3 regions of the Rhizobium sp. NRK18 genome follow, and region 3 is predicted to be linked to each of the others. Evidence: predicted binding sites of a transcription regulator. Region 3 holds the regulator's gene; each other region holds the start of a gene.
The links. The regulator LexA, encoded in region 3, represses DNA repair genes until DNA is damaged. The targets are predictions, from matches to a motif close to TGTTCNNNNTGTGTTCNG.
Positions count from the first base shown of each region.

Region 1 (2,265 bases), 1.3 Mb from region 3:
ATTTCTCCGCAATGTCGCGGATGTGGGTCTCGAGATCGCGCCGGAACTGTGTGGCGCGCACCTTGCGGTCGTCCGGATGGCCCGCATCGCGCATGGCGTTCCAGCCTTCCAGCGGAAACTTCGCATCGATGACGAGCGCCGGCGCACCGTTCGGCATGGTGACCGTGCAGTCGGGGCGCGAGCCATTTGAAAGCGTCGCCTGAAACTGATAGCCGCCCATCGGCAGGCCGTCGGCGATGATCGCCTCCATGCGCGCCTGACCGAAGGCGCCGCGCGTCTGCTTGTTGGAGAGGATCGCCTGCAGCCCGACGACGTCCTTGGCGAGCGTCTGGATATTGTTCTGTGCCGCGTCGATGACGGCGAGCCGTTCCTGCAGCTTGCGCAGATTGTCGCCGGTCGCCCGCGTCTGCTCGTTGATCGACGTGCCGAGCCGGTGCGCCATGCCGTCGAGGCGGTGGCCGATGGCGTGGTTGAGCTCCTGCTGGCGCGTGCCGAAGACGTCCGCCATGGCGGCGAGCCGTCCCTGCATCTCCGTCTGGCTGCGCAAGAGTTCCACCATCTGCGCGCGAGCCGCCTGCTGCTCACGGATCGCCTTGCCGCGTGTCCTCACCATGATCATGAGCAGTAAAAGGGCGGCGAGCACCGCAGTGCCGGCGACCGCGATCATGACGGTGGTCGGATCCAGTCCGGTAAGCGCATTCAGGCGAGGCATGGTGGTCAAGGGCTCTCGTGAGTCTGGTCCGCACTATCGCATGCCTGACGATAGAGATCAAATAGTGAACAAATCTGCGGGCTATATCTCGCCCGGATGCTCAACCAATCGTTAAGGGAGAACGCATATTCGCAATGCAGCCTTGGGTTTTCAGGGAATCCCAAGATCTAGTGATGTTCTGTATAGCATTTATTTAATTTAGCAAAAATTAAAGAACCCGCCGCGATATTGAATGTTACGCAGACGCGGGTCCGGGCCGGATGGCCACGGCCTTCAATTCGGAGCATGGGACATGACAGGACAGGCAGGCAATTCCGATCTCGCAGACAGACTGCAATTTGTGGGCCTCGATCAGAATGCCAGGCAGAGCCTGCAGGACGTCAGCGAGGTCATCCGCGAATCGATCGGCCCTGCACTGGATACGTTCTACGCCAAGGTCAAGACGACGCCGCACACGGCCGCCTTCTTCCGCAACGACGCTCACGTCGCCGGTGCCAAGAAGCGCCAGATGGAGCACTGGTCGATCGTTGCCGACGCAAAGTATGACGAGAGCTATGTCGACGGTGTGACCGCCGTCGGTCGCGCCCATGCCCGCATCGGCCTGGAGCCGCGCTGGTACATCGGCGGCTATGCCGTCCTCATGGACCAGCTCGTGAAGGCGCTCGTCGACAAGCGCTGGCCGAGCCGCTTCGGCAAGGGCAAGTCTTCCCGGCTGGCCGAAGAGATCGGCGCTGTGGTCAAGGCAGCGCTTCTGGACATGGACTATTCCATTTCCGTCTATCTCGACATTCTGGCACGCGAACGCGCCGAGGCCGAAGAGGCCAAGCGGATTGCGGAAGCCGAGCAGGCCTCGGCGCTGGCCGAACTCACCAAGGCGCTCGACGCGCTCTCCGAAGGCGACCTCGAGGCACGGCTGCCGGAAGGCCTGCCCGGCAACTTCGCCAAGATGGTCGTCGACTACAACCAGGCCCTGGACGGGCTGCGCGAGACGATCGGCACGGTGAGAAGCGCCGCCGAGCGCATCCTGAGCGAGACGACCGGCATCTCCGAATCGGCCGACGATCTGGCACACCGCACCGAACAGCAGGCCGCAGGCCTCGAGGAAAGCACGGCCGCGCTGCATGAGCTGACGCAGAACGTGACGACGACCGCCGATGGCGCCGCCAAGGCATCCGGCGCGGTCAAGGCGGCGCTCACCGAGGCGGAAACCTCCGGCACCGTCGTGCGGCAGGCAGTGACCGCGATGGGCGAGATCGAGAAATCATCCGACGAGATCTCCAAGATCATCGGCGTCATCGACGAGATCGCCTTCCAGACCAACCTGCTGGCACTGAATGCCGGCGTCGAGGCCGCACGTGCCGGTGAAGCCGGCCGCGGCTTTGCCGTCGTCGCCCAGGAAGTCCGCGAACTGGCGCAGCGCTGCGCCGGAGCGGCCAAGGAAATCAAGGGCCTGATCTCACAGAGTTCCGGCCAGGTGCAGTCCGGCGTCGGGCTGGTCAACAATACGGGCAAGGCGCTGGAAAGCATCATCCGCCGGATCGGCGAGATCGACG
Region 1 covers NZ_JANFMV010000001.1:3,544,846-3,547,110, reverse strand. Annotated here, with positions in the region: gene NN662_RS16820 (DNA recombination protein RmuC) at 1-712, opposite strand, end outside; gene NN662_RS16815 (methyl-accepting chemotaxis protein) at 1,005-2,265, shown strand, end outside.
Region 1: the regulator LexA is predicted to act here: its motif matches at 766-783, upstream of NN662_RS16820 (DNA recombination protein RmuC).

Region 2 (2,265 bases), 900 kb from region 3:
TTCCACCGCATTTCCTACGACAAGATCGGCACGTCGACGATCCAGTCGCGGGCAACCGGCGGCGTGGCGAACGCCACCTTCATCTTCGTGCTGCCGGGCTCGCCGGGCGCCTGCAAGGATGCCTGGGACGGCATTCTGAAGGCGCAGCTCGACTATCGCCACATGCCCTGCAATTTCGTGGAAATCATGCCGCGCCTCGACGAGCATCTGCGCCGCGGCTGACGCATCGGCGCCAGGCCCGCCTCAGGCCGCCCGCGCGGCCCGCGCCACCCATGAGGGGATGACTTCGCTGCTCAACGTCTTTGCCTTCCCGCTGGCGGCGACATCGGCCAGATGCTTGCCGGAGCGGACGAGATCCAACGCCTGACGCTTCGGGATGAGGAAGCCGTATTCCAGCGGCTTGCGACCGCGGCGAAATCGCTTGAGGAACGGCAGGCGGTAATTGCGCGATGGGGAGAAACGGGCCGGCAGCTTGTTCAGCGACAGATATTCCAGGAGCTCCTCGACCCAGCCCGTCTGCGGCCGCGCGCCCGGTTCGAGCAGCAATATCCACTCGCCGCGCGCCTTGCTGACGACGTCGCCCAGATCCCAGTTCTCATGATAACGGCAGCCTGCGGCTTCCGCGACCCGGGACGACCCGTCCTGCGAGCCGCGATCGAGCACCACGACGTCGCTCACCAATCCTTCGACAGCTCCGGCAACCAGCACCGACAGGGTCTGCGCCAATTCCGGTTCCTGATCCTGGCATTCCATGATGACTGTCAACATGGTTTATGAATATCGCGCTGCACAACCGAATGCCACAAAAAAATAACGATATGTACTTGCTTTGTTCTCATTCGGCGGTTACCAATTGGAACAGAGACGAGGGAACAAGCAGATTCCCTTAACGGAGAAGTCCCAATGGCAAGCTTGTACCATTCGGGGCAGGACGCTTTTGCGCCTGCCCATACGGCTGATATTGCCAATTCGCTGATCAAGACGTCCGGCCTGCGGATCGACATCGATCGCCGCAAGGGACGTGGCGCCGGACTGAACCCCGGCGGCCGCTTCGAGAAGCACGAGACCGTCAGCTTCGACGATGGCTGGAGCACGCTTGAAGACCTGCCGGCGTTCAAGACCGACGTGCAGGTGGAGAAGCCACGTTCCATCATCACCCGCAACGAGTCCCCCGACATACCCTTCGACCGGTCCGTCAATCCGTACCGGGGTTGCGAACATGGCTGCATCTACTGTTTCGCCCGGCCGACGCATGCCTTCATGGGACTGTCTCCGGGTGTGGAGTTCGAATCGAAGCTGTTTGCCAAGCCGGATGCCGCCAAGCTTCTGGAGCGCGAGATTTCGAAGCCGGGCTACAAGCCGCGGGCGATCGCCATCGGCACCAATACCGATCCCTATCAGCCGGTCGAGAAGGAATGGCGGATCATGCGCCAGATCCTCGAAGTGCTGCTGGCCGCCAGCCATCCGGTCGGCATCGTCACCAAGTCGGCGATGGTGATGCGCGACATCGATCTCCTGTCGAAGCTCGCCGAGAAGGGGCTCGCCAAGGTGACGATCTCGGTGACGACACTGGACAGGAAGCTGGCACGGGCGATGGAGCCGCGCGCGGCAACGCCGGCCAGGCGGCTGGAGACGATCAAGGCATTGTCGGATGCCGGCATTCCGACGGGCATCCTGACGGCGCCGATCATTCCAGCGCTCAACGACCACGAGATCGAGCGCCTGCTCGATTCCGGCAAGGCGGCCGGTGCCAGCGAGGCCGGCTACGTGCTGCTGCGCCTGCCGCTGGAGGTAAGCCCCCTCTTCCGCGACTGGCTGCTGCAGCATTACCCGGACCGCTACCGTCATGTCATGTCGCTGGTGCGCTCGATGCGCGGCGGCAAGGATTACGATGCCGAATTCGGGAAGCGGATGAAGGGCGCCGGTCCCTATGCCTGGCAGATCAGCCGGCGCTTCGAACTGGCGACCAAGCGGCTCGGCCTTGCCCGCCGGCAGATGCCGCTGCGCGATGACCTGTTCGTTCCGCCAAACGGCGGCGGCGTGCAGCTGTCGCTGCTCTAGACATTACAGCTTTCCGGGAGGTTCCGCCTGCCTCTCCTCCCGGATAGCCCCCGGATGCCGCCAGGATGCGTTCCCGTTCCACCCGCCCTTGTGCGGGGACGCTCCCTCGGGCTGCGATATGACGCCCAGCCCGATCCGGGGGCTTGCAGGAAATCGAGGCGGCGTGCAAACGTCCGCGTATGAAACGCCGCACGCCGCCCGATT
Region 2 covers NZ_JANFMV010000001.1:3,124,375-3,126,639, forward strand. Annotated here, with positions in the region: gene moaB (molybdenum cofactor biosynthesis protein B) at 1-222, shown strand, start outside; gene NN662_RS14805 (glycosyltransferase) at 244-768, opposite strand; gene NN662_RS14810 (PA0069 family radical SAM protein) at 904-2,061, shown strand; gene NN662_RS14815 (ribonuclease HII) at 2,241-2,265, shown strand, end outside.
Region 2: the regulator LexA is predicted to act here: its motif matches at 820-837, upstream of NN662_RS14810 (PA0069 family radical SAM protein).

Region 3 (2,265 bases):
CGCTCGGCCTGCTGCTCGTCTGGCGCATCGCGAAGCGACAGGTCTACGCGCGCATGATTCTGGCGATTGCCGCACTGCCGATGGCAATCCTTCTCGCGCTCTATCCCGTCGTTGCCGCCTTCGGCATGCCGGACCTCGGGAAACCGATTTCGGACGAGTTGGCGAAGCTCGGCCACCCGCCGGACGATGTCCTGTTTCTCGGAGCGGATATTGTCGCCTCGGAAGCGCGCCTCCACAGCGGAACCGCACGCCCGTTCCTGCAGCGCAGTCAATTGGGCGATAGGGACCCGGACGACAATTACCCGATTATCGTCACCCTCAAGCCTGAGGAAGCCGAGATACTGGCTGCCCAGGGTTACCGGATCAAGGTGGTCAGCGGCGGATGGCGCAAGATCGATCCGCGCGTGCTGCTGAGTGCTGTCTTGAACGGATCGCTTGCCGAGACGAAGGCAAGGGAAGCCGAGAAGGCATATATCGCAATCGCTGCGGATCAATAGCGCAGACACCTCCACGAAAGACAAATTTGCGGCCAGCGTCGCCGAACTCCCGGATCTTCACGCTATTTTAGGCACTTGCGGAACACAGTGGGAACATATAGTGTCCGTTCTGTATTTGTTTCATGATTCTGGAAGGTGCCGATTCATGCTGACGCGAAAGCAACAGGAACTGCTTCTCTTCATTCACGAGCGGATGAAGGAATCCGGCGTTCCGCCATCCTTCGACGAGATGAAGGATGCGCTCAATCTCGCGTCCAAATCCGGCATTCACCGGCTGATCACGGCACTCGAGGAGCGCGGCTTCATCCGGCGCCTGCCGAACCGGGCGCGTGCGCTGGAAGTCATCAAGCTTCCCGAAGCCTACTCGCCGAGCCTGCAGCCGCGACGCGGCTTTTCGCCGAGCGTCATCGAAGGCAGTCTCGGCAAGCCGAAACCGGTTCCCGCCCCCAAGGCGCCGGAACCGGCCAACGACACCGTCAGTGTCCCGGTCATGGGCCGCATTGCTGCCGGTGTGCCGATCTCCGCCATCCAGAACAATACGCACAGCCTGTCGGTTCCGATGGAAATGCTGGGCTCCGGCGAGCACTACGCTCTGGAGGTCAAGGGCGACTCAATGATCGAGGCCGGCATCCTCGATGGCGATACCGTCATCATCAAGAATGTCAGCAGCGCCAATCCGGGCGAGATCGTCGTCGCTCTCGTCGACGACGAAGAAGCAACGCTCAAGCGCTTCCGCCGCAAGGGCGCGTCGATCGCGCTGGAAGCCGCCAACCCGGCCTACGAAACGCGTATCTTCGCATCGGACCGGGTCAAGGTTCAGGGCAAGCTGGTCGGCCTCATTCGCCGCTATCACTGACCGGTGACACGCATGTCCGCATCCCTATCGTGCGAACGCGGCACGAGATGCCAGGTGGCAGGTTCCTCCGGGCTCACGAAGCTGTTTGTTCGCCAGTCGTAGTATCGGTGTCGGGTCCAAGGCCGGTCGGTGGAACCGAGTGCGGTTTTCACCTCGAAGCCGTTGCCGTCAGGCAGCACATGCAGTTCGATCGAGCCGGTTTGCCGCAGCCTTTCCGCGCTGATCAATGCCGCGCCGGAACGGCAGGTATCAAAGCCGAGACGGAATGGCGCGATGACCAGATCGGCGATATCACAGGCGGGCCCGGCAAAAGCGGGCTTCTCCACTGTCACCACCCTGAGTGCGGGTCCATCCGACGCCATGAACTGAGCGGCGCACCATGCGGCTTTCCGGCAATGGAAGCGATTGCTCTCAGGCTTCAAGGCTTCTTCCATCGCCAGGCGCTCGGCTTTCAATGCCGCGGTTGGCAACCGCACCGGATCGCCTTTCTCAGTCTTGGGCGGATCCGGACCTGTTCCCGTTAGCATGTCCGGCCCCTCGCCTTTCGGCATGGCCAGTGCCCGCTGCCATTGCTCGAAGATGAAGGATGGCGGGCGGCCGCGGTTCATTTCCAGTCCTCCACCGGCAATCATGGCTCCCAGGCTGCCGTCCTCGCTGATGATCAAGGCCGGAACAGAAGGCTTCGCCCCGACAGCGATCAACGCAACCGCCGCGACCATTGGCGGCAGACCGAGATAGCGCAGCCGGCTGCGCAGCAGCACGAGGAGCAGGAAACCGGCGACGGAAAGTTCGAAGGCATAGGGCGGCAGGCGGCCGGGCGACACGCCGCCGCCCCAGCTGGTAACCTCCTTTGCCACGGCGATGACCATGTCGAGGCCGACGCCCATCAGGCGAAGCGGCCAGTCTTCGAGA
Region 3 covers NZ_JANFMV010000001.1:2,226,501-2,228,765, forward strand. Annotated here, with positions in the region: gene NN662_RS10385 (ArnT family glycosyltransferase) at 1-497, shown strand, start outside; gene lexA (transcriptional repressor LexA) at 643-1,353, shown strand; gene NN662_RS10395 (ComEC/Rec2 family competence protein) at 1,347-2,265, opposite strand, start outside.